Regions from separate parts of the Kitasatospora sp. NPDC058492 genome, predicted to be linked through region 2. Evidence: riboswitches for the same ligand, from Rfam matches in the RefSeq annotation. Region 2 holds a riboswitch; each other region holds the start of a gene.
What was found. A riboswitch is a leader RNA that binds a small molecule or an ion and turns the genes downstream of it on or off. The one in region 2 is predicted to bind cobalamin.
Positions count from the first base shown of each region.

Region 1: linked by a shared signal. The riboswitch ahead of ACFWPI_RS34190 (ribonucleoside-diphosphate reductase subunit alpha) and the one ahead of ACFWPI_RS05945 (prenyltransferase/squalene oxidase repeat-containing protein) in region 2 are both predicted to bind cobalamin.
Region 3: linked by a shared signal. The riboswitch ahead of ACFWPI_RS21970 (cobalamin biosynthesis protein) and the one ahead of ACFWPI_RS05945 (prenyltransferase/squalene oxidase repeat-containing protein) in region 2 are both predicted to bind cobalamin.
Region 4: linked by a shared signal. The riboswitch ahead of ACFWPI_RS36805 (ABC transporter substrate-binding protein) and the one ahead of ACFWPI_RS05945 (prenyltransferase/squalene oxidase repeat-containing protein) in region 2 are both predicted to bind cobalamin.

Region 1 is NZ_JBHXMU010000075.1:23,638-27,841, forward strand. Features, by position in the region: gene ACFWPI_RS34190 (ribonucleoside-diphosphate reductase subunit alpha) at 1-1,710, opposite strand, end outside; cobalamin riboswitch at 1,902-2,044, opposite strand; gene ACFWPI_RS34195 (hypothetical protein) at 2,589-3,491, shown strand; gene ACFWPI_RS34200 (glycoside hydrolase family 26 protein) at 3,632-4,204, shown strand, end outside.
Region 2 is NZ_JBHXMU010000006.1:30,215-34,418, forward strand. Features, by position in the region: gene ACFWPI_RS05945 (prenyltransferase/squalene oxidase repeat-containing protein) at 1-1,873, opposite strand, end outside; cobalamin riboswitch at 1,977-2,120, opposite strand; cobalamin riboswitch at 2,198-2,274, shown strand; gene ACFWPI_RS05950 (hypothetical protein) at 2,408-3,847, shown strand.
Region 3 is NZ_JBHXMU010000033.1:20,214-24,417, forward strand. Features, by position in the region: gene ACFWPI_RS21965 (cobyric acid synthase) at 1-982, opposite strand, end outside; gene ACFWPI_RS21970 (cobalamin biosynthesis protein) at 979-1,947, opposite strand; cobalamin riboswitch at 2,055-2,187, opposite strand; gene ACFWPI_RS21975 (alpha/beta hydrolase family protein) at 2,485-3,597, shown strand; gene ACFWPI_RS21980 (hypothetical protein) at 3,943-4,204, shown strand, end outside.
Region 4 is NZ_JBHXMU010000092.1:23,245-27,448, forward strand. Features, by position in the region: gene ACFWPI_RS36795 (type I polyketide synthase) at 1-753, opposite strand, end outside; gene ACFWPI_RS36800 (hypothetical protein) at 1,029-1,670, shown strand; cobalamin riboswitch at 1,790-1,995, shown strand; gene ACFWPI_RS36805 (ABC transporter substrate-binding protein) at 2,090-3,061, shown strand; gene ACFWPI_RS36810 (iron ABC transporter permease) at 3,058-4,137, shown strand; gene ACFWPI_RS36815 (ABC transporter ATP-binding protein) at 4,134-4,204, shown strand, end outside.

The DNA.
Region 1 (4,204 bases), on a different contig from region 2:
GGTCTCGCCGTAGGCCTCGTGGCGGCCCAGCTGCTCGGCCAGGTCGGCGGAGCGCTCGTACGCGGTGAGCATGATGCGCTCGGCGATGAGGGTGGACAGCCGCGCGGCCTCGGCGGAGTCGAAGTCGATCCGCAGCTTGAAGAAGACGTCCTGGAGGCCCATCACGCCGAGGCCGACCGGGCGCCAGCGGGAGTTGGAGGTGCCGGCCTCGGTGGTCGGGTAGAAGTTGATGTCCACCACGCGGTCGAGGAACGTCACGGCGGTGCGGACGGTGGCGTCGAGGCGCTCCCAGTCCATGGCGCCGAGCAGGTCGTCGACGGAGGCCCCGGGAGCGACGTGGGCGCCGAGGTTGACCGAGCCGAGGTTGCAGACGGCGGTCTCGGAGTCGTCCGTGACCTCCAGGATCTCGGTGCACAGGTTCGAGGAGTGCACCGTGCGGCCGGGCAGCGCGGTCTGGTTGGCGGCGCGGTTGGAGGCGTCCTTGAAGGTCATCCAGCCGTTGCCGGTCTGCGCCAGGGTGCGCATCATCCGGGCGTACAGGGTCTGCGCGGGGATGGTGCGCACGGCCTTGCCGGCCAGCTCGGCCTTGCGGTAGGCCTCGTCGAAGTCGGAGCCCCACAGGTCGACGAGCTCGGGCACGTCGGCGGGGGAGAAGAGCGACCAGTCCTCGTTGGCGTTGACCCGGCGCATGAACTCGTCCGGGATCCAGTGCGCCAGGTTGAGGTTGTGGGTGCGCCGCGCCTCTTCGCCGGTGTTGTCGCGGAGCTCCAGGAACTCCTCGATGTCGGCGTGCCAGGTCTCCAGGTAGACGCAGGCCGCGCCCTTGCGGCGGCCGCCCTGGTTGACGGCGGCGACCGAGGAGTCGAGGGTGCGCAGGAACGGGACGATGCCGTTGGACTTGCCGTTGGTGCCGCGGATCAGGCTGCCGCGCGAGCGGATGCGCGAGTAGGACAGGCCGATGCCGCCGGCGTGCTTGGACAGCCGGGCGATCTGCGCGTAGCGGTTGTAGATCGAGTCCAGGTTGTCCAGCGGGGAGTCGAGCAGGTAGCAGCTCGACATCTGCGGGTGCCGGGTGCCGGAGTTGAACAGGGTCGGCGAGGAGGTCAGGTACTCCAGCCGGCTCATCAGGCCGTACAGCTCGGCGACCTCGCGCACGGACTGCTCGCTGTCGCCGACCGCCAGGCCGCAGGCGACGCGGAGCAGGAAGTGCTGCGGGGTCTCGATGACCTTGCGGGTGATCGGGTGGCGCAGCAGGTAGCGGGACTGCACGGTGCGCAGGCCGAAGTACTCGAAGCGGTCGTCGCCGTGTACGTCGATCAGCGCGTCCAGGGCGGCGGCGTGCTTGGCGACGAAGGCGGCGGTGGTGTCACCGATCAGGCCCTCGTCGTGGCCGACGGCGATCGAGGCGGCGAAGGAGCGCGAGCCCTGGCTGTTCGCCTCGTCGACGATCTCCAGGGCGAGCAGCCGGGCGGCCAGCTTCGAGTACTGGGGGTCCTCGGCGATCATCGACGCGGCGGCGTCCACGGCCAGCCCGCGCAGCTCGGCGAAGTCCGAGCCGGCGTGGCGGCCGCGCAGCGCGGCGGCGGCGACATGGCCGGGGTCCACCTGGGGGAGGTCGACGCTGCGGTCGGTGAGCAGCCGAAGGAGCGCGCCGCCGGGGTCGGAGACCGTCGGGTCGGTGGGGGCGGGGCCGGTGCCCTGGGCGGGCAGGGTGGCTGAGGCAGCGGTGGTCAAGGCGCTCTCTCCTGGCGGCGATCGGCGGCGGTGATCGGGGGGTACCGGGCCGTTCGGGGCAGGGGAGCACGGCACGTACGCAGGAAGCGTCGCGCGACAGTGGCGTCCCCGGCCCGCCCGCGAGGCCCGGAAGGTAGTTCTCGTGCTGGCGCGGCCTCTGCGGGAGGGCCCGTGCGCACACCGTCGGCAGGTACTCGGACTCGCGGTGCGGCTGCTGGAGCCGCCCGCTCACCGCTGCGGGGCAGTCCCGGATTCGCACCGGGTTCCCCTGCATCGACAGCAGGATTGAGCATACATCTTGTGGTGTCTCTCTGATGCGACCCCACATGTAGTACGGCGCGGTGTGTCGGCGCGATAACCGGGGGTGCTGGGAGGGGGCGGGTCGTGGCCTTGGGGCGCCTCGGATCCGGGCTCCCGGGGCCCTGGTTCCGGGCTCCGGCGTCCTGGTTTCGATACGGAACGGTCACCGGGCGGACCGGCTGGCGGGGGCATGCCCTACGATCTGGGCGCATGAGCGAGCGAAGCGCCGAGGGGCGCGTTCCGCGAAGCGATCATCGAGCGAAGCGAGGGGGCGCGTGAGCGACGGAACTGGCGCACCCGGGCAGGGTCCGCAGGGAACGCCTCCCACCGGGCCGGGGGACGCGCACGGTCAGCAGCCGCCGGTGGTGCCCGGTCCGGTGTTGCCGCCGAGCGGGGGCTTCGGGCCGCCGCCGGCCTCGTACGGGCCTCCGGTGCCGCCCGCGCAGCCGCCCGCGCAGCCCGGCCCGCCGGGGCAGCCTCCGCTGCCGCAGCCGGGCCAACCGGGGCAGCAGCTGCCGCCGCAGTGGCAGCCGAACCCCCAGCCGCATCCCCAGGTGCATCCCCAAGGACACTCGCAGGCGCACCCGCAGCCGTACCCGCAGCCCCAGGCGCCGCAGCGCGCCGAGCCGAACTGGCAGGCGCTGGCGGACCGCAACGCGGCGGACGACAAGCGCCGCCGCCGGCTGCGGGCCCTCGGCGTGGCGGTCGCGGTCGTCCTGGTCGGCGGCCTGGTCGCGGGTGGTGCGGTGCTGCTGACGAAGGGCGACGGCGACAAGCCGACCGCCGGGCCGACCGCCTCGGCCTCCAACCGGCCGTCCTCCGCCGCACCGAGTGCCGCGCCGAATGCCGCCGGAACCCCGGGCGGGAACCCGTCCGGCACCCCGGGCGGCGCGCCGGACGACCCGTCGAAGCCGATCTGGGAGGCCGCCACCGACCCGGCGCCGCAGGACGCGGGGGCGCTGTTCTCCGCACTCCAGGTGACGGTCAACGGCGCCACCTGGAACCGGACCTTCGTCTCGCTGGACTCGCCCTGCTGGGACGGGAACTCGACGACCGGCGGGCTCGGCAAGGTCCTCGGTGACCAGGGCTGCCAGAAGGTGCTCCGGGCGACCTACGTCTCCGGCGACAGCGCGGTGACCGTCGGCGTCGCGGTCTTCGACCACAAGATCCAGGCCGAGACCTCGATGAAGAGCTACACCGGCCACCTCAAGGGCGCCGTCGCGCCGGGCGCGCCGGCCTTCTGCGCTACGCCGGGCTGCACCAACACGCACAACACCCTTGGCCGGTACGCCTACTTCACGGTCGAGGGCTCGGCGAAGGGCGGCAACACCGCCGACGCCGCCGCCACCGCGGCGGCCGCCGGCTTCGGCGAGCACGTGAAGGGCCAGCTGCTCCAGCGCGCCAAGGCCGCGTCCGCGGCCGCGCCGGGTGCGCCGGGGGCCGCCGCGGCCGGCTGATCCGCCGTGACACCCCGGCCCCGGCGGGTTCGCTCGCCGGGGCCGGGGGAGTGTGGCAGGCTCTCGGGGCAGTCATTCGCACGAGTGTTCCGGTTGTGTCCGCCTGGGCCGGTGCCGGCGAGCAACCGGAGGAGCGGTCCGTGGCCCTGCCCAGAGCCCTGCGCGGCAAGCCCGCCGTCCTGGCCGCGGCCGGGGTCGTGGTGGCCGCGGGCGCCGTGGCGCTGTTGCAGCGCGACGGCCGGGCCGACGGCGAACAGCCCGCCCGCGTCCCGGTGGCGGTCGGTTTCTCCGGCCGCACCCTGCCGCCGGAGGTCGGCCGGGACCTGCTCGCCCGGGACCCGCAGGCCTCGCCGAACGCCCGGGCCGTCCAGCAGCTGCTCGCCGACCTGGAGGGGCAGGCCCGCACCGGGCAGAGCGGCGGGACGGTGATCGGCCAGCACGTCGAGGCGCACAACGAGCGCAACAACCCCGAGTACGGCGACTACCGCGGCACCAAGCAGGTCGGCTACTACTACAAGAAGGCCGCCGACCTCACCGGCAAGCTGCCCGGCTTCGTCGAGACCGACCTCGGCCCCGGCTACGGCCAGACCGGTTGGGGTGTCGGCGACCCGCGCTCCTACTCGGCCGGCCGGTGGCCCACCTGCCGGGCCGGCTGGCAGTACACCGACGACGCCGTCGACCTGCTCTCCGCCGTCTGGTCCGGCCACCCGCGC
Region 2 (4,204 bases):
CGCCTGCGTACTCGGTGTCGATGCCGGTCCAGTCGTTGACGGTGCGCTCACCGGCGTCCTTGCCCGGCTGGTCCAGGAAGTCGACGATCCTGCGCAGCGCGGCGTCGTCGGTGCCGGTGGCCGCGAGGGCGTAGGCGCCGTCGATGGTGAGGCCGAAGTCGGCGAAGGCCGGGAAGCCCTCGTAGTAGCGGCCGTTGATCAGGCGGGACGGGTCGGTGAGGTAGGCGCTGCCCTTGGCGGCGTCGGGGGTTCTTCCGGCAGGCTTCGTGGTGGCGGGCGTCGTCGGCGGGGTGGTGGCGTCCGGGTTGTGCCGGACGCTGGTGAGGTCGGTGCCGGTCAGGGCCAGGATCGCCTGCTCGGTGGCGGCCAGGTCCGGGTCGGTGGTCGACGCGTCGGGGCCGAAGCCGCCGTCCGCGCCCTGCCGGGCGGCGAGCCAGGCCGTGGCGGCGGCCCGGCGGGTGTCCTGTCCGGTGGCCTTGAACGCCTGGGCCGCGCTCGCGGTGCTGATGGTGTCGCCGGGGGCGCCGAGGTACGGGAGCAGGGATCCGTCGGCCTGCTGTCCGGCCGCGAGCTGGTCCGAAGCCTTCTTCGCCGCCGTCTCGTACCCGGGGGCCGTGCGAAGGGCGAGCACCGCGAGGCCGGTGGTGAGCGGGTCGGGCTCGCAGTGCTCGCCGGCGACGATCATCGATCCGGCCACCCCGCCGTCGGCGCACTGGAGCGCCGTGAAGCGGGCGAGCGCCGGGGCGGGTGGCGTGAAGCCGGCGCGCTGGAGGGCGATGACGCCGAGGGACTGGACCCAGGGCGAGGCCGCGCCGGGGAAGTCCCCGGCGGCGGTGCACCTGCCGTTCTCCCCCGCCGCCGTGCAGACGTGGCCGGTGAGCGCGGCGATCAGGTCCCGGCCGCCGAAGGCCCGGGGATCGCTGCCGGTGCTCTCGGCGACGAGGGCCAGCAGTGCGGCGGCCCTCGCATCGGGCTGGCCGGCCGGTCCGTCGGGGTACAGGAAGGCGTCGGTGTGGGCGGCGAGGAAGGCGGTCGTCCTGCGCACCGCCGGGTCCTGCGTGCCGGCGGCGGCGAGGGCGATGGCGGTGAGGGCGGTCCGGGGGTAGTCCGGCCCCTCGACGGCCCAGTTCTCCATGTGGTCGCCGCCGACGAGTTGGCGGGCCAGCCAGGCCGCGGCGGCCGCCGGGTCACCGGTGGCGGACGGCCCGGTCGAGGTCGGCCCGGTCGGGGTCGGTGTCGGAGTCGGGCTCGCCGAGGGTGACAGCGAGGCGGATGGCGAGGCGGACGGCGAAGCCGACGAACCACCGCTCTTCGCTCTCACGGAGTCCGGGGTGAAGCCCGGTGCCCCGCTGGTGCCGCCGATGTCGGTGCCGCCGTACACCCAGGCCTCGACCTCGCCGGGCTTGGGCTTCTGCGTCCCGGCGCCGAACCGGCTGTAGGACCAGGCCTGTTGGCCGGGTTCGGCGATCCAGTACGACCAGTACGCGGTGGCCTGCGGGGTGTTGACGCAGGGTTCCTCGGCCGGCGTCGGGTACTGGGTGCCGCTGTTGAAGGTCCCGGTTCCGAGGCGGCAGATGAAGGCGGGTCCGTCGTGCTCGGTTCCGGCGGTGGTGAAGCCCGCGGCGTGCAGCAGGTTCATCCCGGTCGTGGGGTGGGCGTCGCAGCCCCGGACGACGCCGCCGCCCCAGTGGGTGAAGTCGACGGCGACGATCGCGCCCGTCGTCGCCGTGCACTGCTCGATCGGGTCGGCGGCCGCGGTGCCGGGGCGCCCGAACAGGACGCTTCCGCAGGCGGCGACCGCGACAGCACCGGCGACCACCACGGAGGCGAGGTCCCGGTTCCTGTGACGTGTGCGACTGCTGCTGACCCTCACGACGACTCCCTGGTCGGTCGACGCGGGACGCAACGGCGCAGCCGACGGTCTCCTGGGCAGGGACCGTCCGGACCGCGTCGTAGTCCGCGACGACGCAAGTGCTCTGTGAACAGGCCCCCGGTCCAGGCATTCCGGCTCACCCACCACAGGTGGGTCCACGGTTGCGGGTCAGCGCCGGAGTTGGACCGGCTTCCCCTGAATGCCGAGGGCAAAAAATCGGTTCATCAGACCACGCCGGTAGAACGGGAGTCAACGGGTCGTCATGTCGATCACACCACCTCGTGCACCGGTGCGCCGTGCGGTAGCGTCCGCGGTGGCCGAGCGGGGGAACCCGGTGCGAATCCGGGGCTGACGCGCAGCGGTGTGGGGTGGCCATCGTGCCGCCCTGAGCCCGAATGCCCGCCCGGCCACGCACCATGGCGAAAGCCGGCCCACGCGATCCGGGCGGCGACCGCTCCGGCAGTCGCGCGCCCTTGAACGGACGCCGGAACTCCGGGGCAGGGTCGGCGCCCGCCACCCCAAGGAGCCTGTCCCGTGTCCCTCCTCGCCCCCTCGCGAACCACCCCCTCCCGCGCCGCCTCCCGCGCCGCCTCCGCCGCCTCCGTCGCCCTGACGGCCGGCGCACTCCTGCTCTCCGCCGTCCCCGCCCACGCGACGGCCAGCCCGACCCAGATAGCCACCTCGAAGAGCACCGGCGTCACCTACCTGAAGTCGCTCCAGGCCGCCGACGGCAGCTACGTCACCGGCGGCGGGCTCTCCAACGAGTGGGCGTTCAGCGCACTCGCGGCCGCCGGCACGGCCGCCGCCGACGTCACCCCCGGCGGCGACCCCACCAAGAACGCCCGCCTGGTGTACCGCGGCCAACTCGCCGCCCCCGGCTGGCCGAGCGCCTCACCGGTCGTCACGGACTACGAGCGCGGCATCCTCAACGCCTACGCCGCCGGCATCGACCCCGCCCGGGTCGGCCCGGGCCGCAACCTCGTCGCCGACCTCGCCGCCTACTGGCAGACCGCCGAACCCGGCTACTACGACCCGTCCGCCAACTTCAACGGCACCGTCTTCGGCCTCCTCGCCCTCGCGGGCGCCAAGACCCAGGCCGGCAACCCCCGCGTCCCGCAGCCGCTGCTCGACGCCTCCGTCACGGCGGTGCGCGCCAACCAGCACAACGACGGCGGCTGGAACTTCAGCAAGGCCGCAGGCGACCCGAACGCCCTCGCCCAGGGCAGCGACATCGACATGACCGGCGCCGCCATGGCCTCGCTCTGCACCGGGGGCGTCCCCGCCACCGACCCGGCGATCGTCGCCGCCAAGAACTTCCTCAAGGGCAAGCTCACCGCCTCCGGCGCCTTCAACGCCATGTTCGGCGTCAACACCGACTCCAACGGCTGGGCCGTCTCCGGCCTCAACGCCTGCGGCATCAACCCCCAGGGCCCCGACTTCACCAGCGGCACCGGCAAGAGCCCCGTCGACTTCCTGATCGCCCAGCAGTTCAAGCCCGGCGGCGGCTTCAAGTACCTGCCCACCGACACCTCCCCCTCCCCCTACGCCTCCGTCGACGGCCTGCGCGCCGTCGCCGGCGCCGGCTTCACCGCCACCCCGCCGGCCCCGACCACCGCCGGCGAGCCGGCCTGGGCCGCCACCGCCACCTTCGTCCCCGGCACCGCCGCCAAGCTCCCGCTGGTCATCGACGACGGCACCGGCGCACTCAAGGTCTGCGCCGTCGCCCTCACCCCGACCGGCACCACCGCAACCCTCGGCGACGTCCTCGACGCCGCCGCATCCGCGACCCCCGCCGGCTGCGTCACCGCCGTCACCCCGTCCTCCGGCACCGGCGCCGTCACCGCGATCAACGGCACCGCCAACAGCGGCTCCTCCACCTGGAAGATCACCCTGGACGGCACCACCGCCACCACCGCCACCCGGGCCACCACCGTTCACCTCGGCGACACCGTCTCGCTCTGCTACGGCAACTGATCCGGATACCCTGGCCGTCCTGGACGCGGAAGCAGCGAGCTGACCTGCCATCACATCACGCCGGGTGCACGGAGGGACTTCCACCGGGCCCCCGGCGGCCCGAGCCCGCACCGCCCGACGCCGACGCCCCAGACCAGCCTCTTCGCGACCCGACAGGACCCAACCCACCCGCCGCACAAGGGAGTTATCGGGGCGGAGCCTGGCGGGTTTGCGGCCTGGACTGCGCGGTCGGGGTGCGGTTCTATTCCACAACGCGCCCGACCCGCCCCACTGCTGAACCACCCGATGCCCCACAGCGGCCCCGCGCACCGATTCCGGTACGCGGGGCCGCTCACACGTCCCGGCGCCCAGCTTCTG
Region 3 (4,204 bases), on a different contig from region 2:
CCCGCGCCTTCAGCGCCGGCTCCAGGCCGCGTTCGCGCAGCCAGGCCAGGTCGGCCACGGTGGCCCGGGTGCCGGGCAGCACCACCAGGTCGGCGTCGGCCAGTTCCTCCGGCCGGGTCACCCAGCGCACCAGCACGCCGGGCTCCTGCGCCAGGGCGTCCAGGTCGGTGAAGTTCGACAGCCGGGGGAAGCGCACCACGGCCACCCGCAGCACGTCCGCCCCGAGCGGGCCGCGGCCGTCGACCCGGTCCACCACCGTGGACAGGTCCAGCGAGTCCTCGGCGTCCAGCCACAGGCCCGGCAGCATCGGCAGGGTGCCCAGCACCGGACGGCCGGTCAGCCCGTGCAGCATCTCCAGGCCGGGCGCCAGCAGCCGCGCGTCGCCGCGGAACTTGTTGACGAACCAGCCCGCCACGTGCCGCTGGTCCTGCGCCGACAGCAGCGCCAGCGTCCCGTACATCGCCGCGAAGACGCCGCCGCGGTCGATGTCCCCGACCACCACCACCGGCAGCCCGGCGGCCGTCGCCAGGCCCATGTTGGCGATGTCCCGGTCCCGCAGGTTGATCTCGGCGGGCGAGCCGGCGCCCTCGCAGACCACCACCTCGTAGCGGCGGCGCAGATCCGCCAGGCACTCCAGCGACCGTTCCAGCAGGACGGGCTTGCGCTCGCGGTAGTCCAGCGCGCCCACCTCGGCGACCGGCCGGCCCAGCAGCACCACCTGGCTGCGGCCGTCCGCGCCCGGCTTCAGCAGCACCGGGTTCATCGCCGCCTCCGGCTCCACCCAGGCCGCCTGCGCCTGCATCGCCTGCGCCCGGCCGATCTCGGCGCCGTCGGTGGTGACGAAGGAGTTCAGCGACATGTTCTGCGCCTTGAACGGCGCGACCCGCACCCCCTGCCGGGCCAGCCAGCGGCAGATGCCCGCGGTCACCACGCTCTTGCCCGCGTCCGAGGTCGTCCCGGCGACCAGCAGTGCGTTGCTCATGCCCTTCCCCTCCACCGTGTCATCAGCAAGCGCAGCGCGACGTGCCCCGCGACCGTCGTACCCAGGGCCAGCGCGCCCACCCGCCGGGAGAGCACGCAGGCCCGCTCGATGTCGTCCACCGTCACCGGGCGCAACTCCGCGCCCAGCACCGGCCGGTGCTCCACCCGCTCCCCGTACTGGAGGGTCCCGCCCAGCCGGACGCCCACCGCGCCCGCGAAGGCCGCCTCCGCCTGGCCCGCGTTCGGGCTCGGGTGCGCCGAGCCGTCCCGCCGCCAGACCCGCCAGGCCGTTTTCGGCTGCGGCGCGGCGGCCACCGTGAGCAGCGCCGTCAGCCGGGCGCCCGGCCAGCCCGCCACGTCGTCGAGCCGGGCCGAGGCCCAGCCGAACCGGGCGTACCGCGGCGAGCGGTGGCCGACCATCGCGTCCAGCGTGTTCACCGCGCGGAACGCCAGCAGCCCCGGCGTGCCCGCCAGCGTGCCCCAGACCAGCGCGTTCACCACGGCGTCCGCCGTGTTCTCGGCCACCGACTCGACCACCGCGCGGGCGATCTGCGGCCCGTCCAGCGCGCTCGGATCCCGCCCGCACAGGTGCGGCAGCCGTTCCCGCGCGGCCGTCAGGTCGCCCGTGGCCAGCGACCGGCCGATGGTGCGCGCCTCCCGGGTCAGCGAGGTGCCGCCCAGCACCGTCCAGGTCGCGGCGGCCGCCAGCGCGGCCCGGCCCAGCGGACGCCGGCCCACCGTACGGTCCAGGGCCACCGCGCCGGCCGCGACCGCGCCCACGCACATCGCCGTGTACCCGGCGCCGGCCACCCGGTCGTCCTGCCACACCCGCCGCTCCAGCCGGGTCGCCGCGCCGCCGAAGACGGCCACCGGGTGGCCGCGCCGGGGGTCGGCGAAGCGGGCGTCCGCGGCGAAGCCCGCGGCGGCGCCGAGCGCGAACGCGGCGGCGCGGGTCAGCGGGCGCACGGCGGGTTCGGCGGAAGGCCGCGTGGGGTCCGGCGGGTCGGGGCAGCCTGCATCGCGTGCGTGTCCTCACTCAGGGTCCGCGCCCTGGATCGACGTACCGGGGGCGAGAGTCTCCTGGCTTCCGGGTCGGACGCACCCCCGGGCCTTCCAGCGGCTTCTGACGGTCCGCCGTGGCAATGTTCCGAGCGTGCTCCCCGGTGACAGTGGCGGGACCGCGCCGGACTCGCACCGGCTTCCTCTGCATGCCTCCGTTTGGCCCCAGGATCCCATCACGCGGCCGAACCGGGAGTCAACCGAGGTCACGGAGGGGTTGGTCACACCTCGGAGCCCTGTCGCCGGTGCCGTTCTCGCCCGCCCGAGGCCCGCCTGACGCCCGCCCCGCCCGACGCCCCGCCGTGACCCGGACGGCCCAGCCCGGTGGCCGCCCGCGCGGCCCCCCGGTGAACTGGTGCCCGAACACCGTCCGAGCACCGCCCGGACACCGCCCGGACACCGTCCGGTCCAAGAGCAGCCAAGACCAGCAGAGCGGGGAGCGATATGCGTTGGGGAACCGCGGCCGTCGTGGCGGCCGCCGTCGTCGGCGCCGGGGCCGCCGTCCTGGTGATCGGCCGTCGGGCCTCCGAACGGCTGGTCCACCCGGCGAGCGCCGTCCGGGAGTCGGGCCCCATCCTGGTGCGGAGCCTCGCCGCGGGCCGGATCACCTTCAACCGCCGCCCCGAGAGCCTGCGCCCCGGCCGCTGGGCCGTGGAATGGGACGACCACGGCCACGCCGTCGTCGAGGACGTCCTGCACAGCGACGAGAACGGTGTCACCCGCCGCCTCGTCCGCGCCGACCGGGGCACCCTCACCCCCGGCACCGAGGTCCGCTTCACCCCCCGCGTCCACCTCGGCGACCCCACGGAGGCGCTCGGCCTCCCCTTCACCGACACCGCCGCCGACGGCGAACTCGGCGCCCTCCCCGCCTGGCGCCTCGACGGCAAACGCGGCACCTGGGTGATCCTCGTCCACGGTCCCGGCGCCGACCGGCAGCAGACCCTCCCGGTCCTCCCCGTGCTCGACCGCCTCGCCCTGCCCGCCCTCGCCGTCACCTACCGGGGCGACCAGGGTGCCCCCGCCTCGCCGGACGGGCTCGGCCACTTCGGCGAGACCGAGTGGCGCGACGTCGAGTCGGCGGTCCGGCTCGCCCTCGACAGCGGCGCCGGCCGGGTCATCCTGTACGGCTGGTCCCTCGGCGCCACCATGGCCCTCCAGACGGCCTCCCGCTCCGCCTGGGCCCATGCCATCAGCGGCCTCGTCCTGGACTCGCCGGTCCTCGACCTGCCCGCCACCGCCCGCCGCGGCGCCGCCCGGGCCGGCTACACCGGCGCCGCCGCCGAGCTCGGCGCCCTCGCCGCCGAGGGCCGCACCGGCGTCGACCTCGCCGACTTCAGCCGCATCGCCGAGGGCGCCGACCTGCGTGTCCCCACCCTCCTCCTGCACAGCCCCGACGATCAGGTCGCCCCGTTCCGCGCCGCCGAGCGCCTCGCCGCCGCCCGCCCCGGCGTGGTCAGCCTCCGGCCTTTCCCGGGCGCCGACCACACCACCCTCTGGAACTCCGCCCCCACCCACTACACCGAACTCCTCCGCCGCTGGCTCACCCCCCTTCTCTGAACCCGGCCCCCCCGCACGAGAAGTCACACCGACAGGGCCTCTGTACGAAACCCGGACCTCACCCGTCAGCCACGGAGTGTGACCGGTCGGGCGGGTAGCGCGACCGCCGCCGCAAGGGTTGAGCCGGGATGGCATGCCCCCGCCACCTGTTTCCGGCCAGGCGGTTTGCCTCTGTTGCCCGATTGTTGCCCGATCTTGGGGAGGCGCCGTCGACGGCCGCCCGTCCGTACAGCCAACCGGATGTGACAGAAGGCCGGTACAAGGGGAAGACTGCTCGACGTGACGTCTCGGAATCCGCGCGACCGTGATGCCCCGCTCCCTCCGACGATCGGTACTGGTGCGACGGTGACCCGTCTCCCCGGTACGGCCCACCGGCCCGCCGCCGGCAAGCCGGGCGGGGCCGGGGTACCCCGCCGACGAGGGCCCGCTGCGGCGCCCGGTCGGGGGAGGGTTCCCGTACCGGAGGGCTTCCCCGCGCCGGCCGAGCTGGCGCCGCTGGCCCGCCGGATGCTGGTGGACGCCGTCCGGATCGCCCGCTGGGCGGGGGACCTGGAAGAGGTCGACAAGCGGGGCGAGCTGCTGCCCGACGACGCCCGTGCGGCGGGTC
Region 4 (4,204 bases), on a different contig from region 2:
GGGCAGTTCGCCGGCGATCGCGGTGCTCGCGCCGACGGCCGTGGTGCCCAGGATCGCGAGGGAGTGCCCGAAGCTGTGGAACAGCGGCAGCGGCCACAGCAGCCGGTCCTCGGAGGAGAGCCCGAAGAGCGGCGCGTAGCAGGCCGCCACCGACCACAGTGCGCTGCGCTGTGTGGAGAGCACGCCCTTGGGGCGGTGGGTGGTCCCGGAGGTGTAGAGCAGCCAGGCCGGATCGTCGAGCCCCAGATCGTCGGGGGCCGCGGGCCCGTCCCCGGTCGAGGCCGCAGCCTCGAAGAGGACGGTGCCGTCGGGGGCGTTCGAGGGGATCGGGCCCGCCCCGGTGAGCACGGTGTGCAGGCCGCGGTACGCGGCGCCGAGGCGGTGCAGCTGCGTGAGGTGCGCGGGGTCGGTGATGATGGCCGAGGCGCCGCTGTCCCGCAGGTAGTAGTCGAGTTCGTCGTCAGAGGAGCGGGGATTGAGCAGGACACCGACCGCCCCCGCCCGCAGCACGGCGAGGCAACCCTCCACCAGCTCCACGCAGTTGCCCAGGCAGAGCGCCACCCGATCCCCGCGCCGGACCCCCGCCCGCACGAACGACCCGGCCAACCGCCCGGTCCGCCGCTCCAACTCGGCGTAGCTGACGCCGCGCGAGAAGTCGTGGAACGCCACCCGCTCCGCCGACCGTTCGGCGTGCCTCTTCAGCAACTCCGGCAGCGGCCGCACCAGATCGTCATACCGCAGTTCACCACTCACGCCCCGGCTCCGACCTCTCGCCACTCGCGACCCACTCCCCCGTCGATCCCCTCCGTACCCAGTAACACACGGGCACAGACCGAGTCCTGCGGACTCGCCGCAGCTGCGCTTGCGGCCGCCGAGGAACCGCGGCACTTCGAGGCAGCAATCAGGCCTCTGACCTGCGGAAACAGCAGCTCTCCAGCCCGGGAGGGCGCGAGGGCACAGCGCCGTGGACTTTGAGCGCTGCCCCCGATACCGCCCTCCCCGTCCGGCGCCCGTGTCAGGCTGGGGGAATGCTCTCCGACTCCGCCGCCCCCAACGCCTGGCACACCCCGGCCGAACTGGCGCCGCTCGACGGCAACGAGGCCTTCCGCGGCACCGATGCCGGGACGGTGCTGGACTTCTGGCGCTACGCGATGCCCGACTTGCGAACCAACACCACCCGGGGCCTGCTCGCGGAATTCCTGGTCCACCGCGCCGTCGGCGCTGTGGCACGCAACATGGAATGGGACAGCTTCGATGTCCTGACGCCTGACGGGCTCAGGATCGAGGTCAAGACCAGCGCCTACCTCCAAGCCTGGGGGCAGCGTCAGCTGTCGGAGATTCGCTTCTCCCGGCTGCGCGGACGCACCTGGACTCCCGAGGACGGTGACGCCGCAGAGCAGTCCTACAACGCGGATGTCTACGTCTTCGCCCTCCATATCGCGCTCACCCACGCCGACTACGACCCGCTCGACATCGGCCAGTGGCGCTTCTACGTTGCTTCCCGTGCTCTCGTGGAGGCCACCGGACAGGCCAGCCTGGGCCTTGCTTCCGTACGCCGGCTGTGTGGCGAACCCGTCGACTACGAGGAGCTCGCGGTCCGGATCTCGGCCTGCTCCCTCCAGTCACCCTCAACTGGCGGAGCCACCGAAGCTGCCACCGCCACTGCGTGACAGCGCGCTGGAAAGCCGGCAGGCCGAACACACACCTCCGTCAAGGCGCTGCCGCTGCCGGCGCTTCGCGTGGCCGGTGGGCGTCCTTGAGCCGGTCAGCACCGACCTGACCACGCCTGATACCTTGCCATCGCCGTGGTGTACGGGAAACCGGTCTGAGTCCGGTGCGGCCCTCGCCACTGTTGCCGCGGAGTTCCGCGGCCCTCGCTGACCGGCTTTTCCAGCGGTCAGGGCCACTGGGCGGGCTGGAAGAGCCGTCCGGGAAGGTCGGCTGCGGCGTGTTGATGCGGAAGCCAGGAGACCGGCCACGGCGCGACATGTTCCACGAGGGTTTTGGAGAACACGTGCCCAGCGGTCTGCTGTATCCGTTTCGATCGATATGTTCCGTTCGTCCCACAGGTCCGATACGTGTCGGCCGGGTGGTCGCGGCCGTCCTGTTCACCGGCGCGCTCGGGGCTTGCACCGGCGCCCCCGCGCCCGCCACGTCCGGCGGGGCGGCCGGAAGTGCCGCGCCGGTGAGCGTGGACAACTGCGGGACGACCGTGACGGTCGGCGCGCCGCCCGCCCGGCTGGTGACGCTCAACGAGGGTGCCACCGAGGTGGCCCTGTCCCTCGGCCTGCAGTCCCGCATGGCCGGTACCGCCTACCTCGACGATTCCGTCCCGGAGAAGTGGAAGGCGGCCTACGACTCCGTCCCGGTGCTCTCCAAGGACTACCCGACGAAGGAGAAGCTCCTCGCGGCCCGTCCCGACTTCCTGTACGCCTCCTACTCCAGCGCGTTCACCGACAAGGTCGCGGGCAGCCGGGACGAGCTGCGCGGCCAGGGCATCCCGTCGTACCTGTCCCCGTTCGGCTGCTCGGACAAGAGCCAGGTGCCGCCGACGACCTGGCAGGCGGTGTGGGGTGAACTGAACGACGTCGCCGAGGTCTTCGGTGTCACGGAGCGGGCCGCCGCGATCCAGCAGCAGCAGGAGCAGCAGCTCGCCCAGTTCACGGCGACGGCCGCGGGCAAGGGTCTGAAGGTCCTGTGGTACGACTCGGACACCAAGTCGCCGTTCGTCGGTGCCGGCCACGGCGGACCTCAGCTCGTGCTCGATGCCGTGGGCGCCCGCAACGTCTTCGGGGACCTGCCCGGTGGCTGGCAGAACGTGAGCTGGGAGAAGGTCGTCGCGGCGGACCCGGACGCCATCGTGGTCGCGGACGCCGGCTGGGACACCGCCCAGTCCAAGATCGACTACTTGGAGAACGACCCGGTGCTGAGCAAGCTCACCGCCGTGCAGCGCAAGGCTTTCGTGGTGGTGCCGTTCTCGGAGTCGACTCCCGGCGTGCGGCTCGCCGACGGTGCCGCCCGGGTGTCCGCAGGGCTGGGCCAGCTGCACCCGGGTTCATGACCACCGAACCCCGCCCCGTCGTGCGGCCCTCCGGTCCGGGCCGCGCGACGGCGGCCCTGGCCATCGGTGCGGCCCTGCTGCTGACCACCGTGCTCCTCGGCCTGGCCGTGGGCTCGCAACCCGAGCCGGTCCGGACGGTGATCGATGTCGTGGCGCGCCGTCTCGGGCTGGGCGGCCAGCACGTCACGCTGCTGGACGACCAGATCGTCTGGCAGTTGCGGCTGCCCCGGGTTCTGGGAGCGGCTGCCACCGGCGCAGGCCTCGCGGTCTGCGGCGCGGTGCTGCAGACGCTGACCGGGAACGACCTGGCCGATCCCTTCCTGCTCGGGATCTCCGACGGAGCCGCCGCAGGCGCGGTCACCGTGATCGTCCTCGGCGTCGGCGTGACCGGCGCCGTGGGCACCGGCGCGGTGGCGACGGCGGCCTTCGCCGGTGCCCTGCTCGCCGCCGCCGTCGTCCTGGCACTGGCCGGCGCCCGCACCCGGTCCCTACCGACCACCCGGACCGTGCTCGCCGGCATCGCGGTGGGGCAGATGTGCGGGGCCTACACCTCGTTCGTCGTGCTGGTCCTCGGGGACCGCAACGCGGCGCGCGGTGTCATGGAGTGGACGCTCGGCTCGGTCGCCGGCGTGCGCTGGCCCACCGCCGTCTTCCTGACCGCGGTCGCGCTGGTCGGCGTCACGGTCCTGGCCTCCTCGGCCCGCGACCTGGACGCCTTCGCCTTCGGCGAGACCGCCGCCCGCTCCCTCGGCGTCCACGTCGAGCGCACCCGCTGGCTCCTCGTCGCCACCGCCGCGCTGGTGACCGCGTGCCTGGTCGCCAACACCGGCGTCATCGGGTTCCTCGGCCTGGTCGTACCGCACGTGGTCCGACTGGTCTGCGGCCCGCGCCACGCCCTCCTGCTGCCCGTGTCGGCACTGGTGGGTGCGTCCCTCCTGGTGGGCAGCGACATCGTGGCGCGCTCGGTCCTGCCCGACCGGGAGATCCCCGTCGGCGTCATCACGGCCGGACTCGGAGCGCCCTTCTTCGCCTGGCTGCTGTGGCGCCAGGGGCGGGCCGAGGGGGGACCGCAGTGACCGTGACGCCGCCCGCCGAGCTGCGCGCGGAGGAGCTCCGCGTGCGCATCGGCGGAGCCACGCTGCT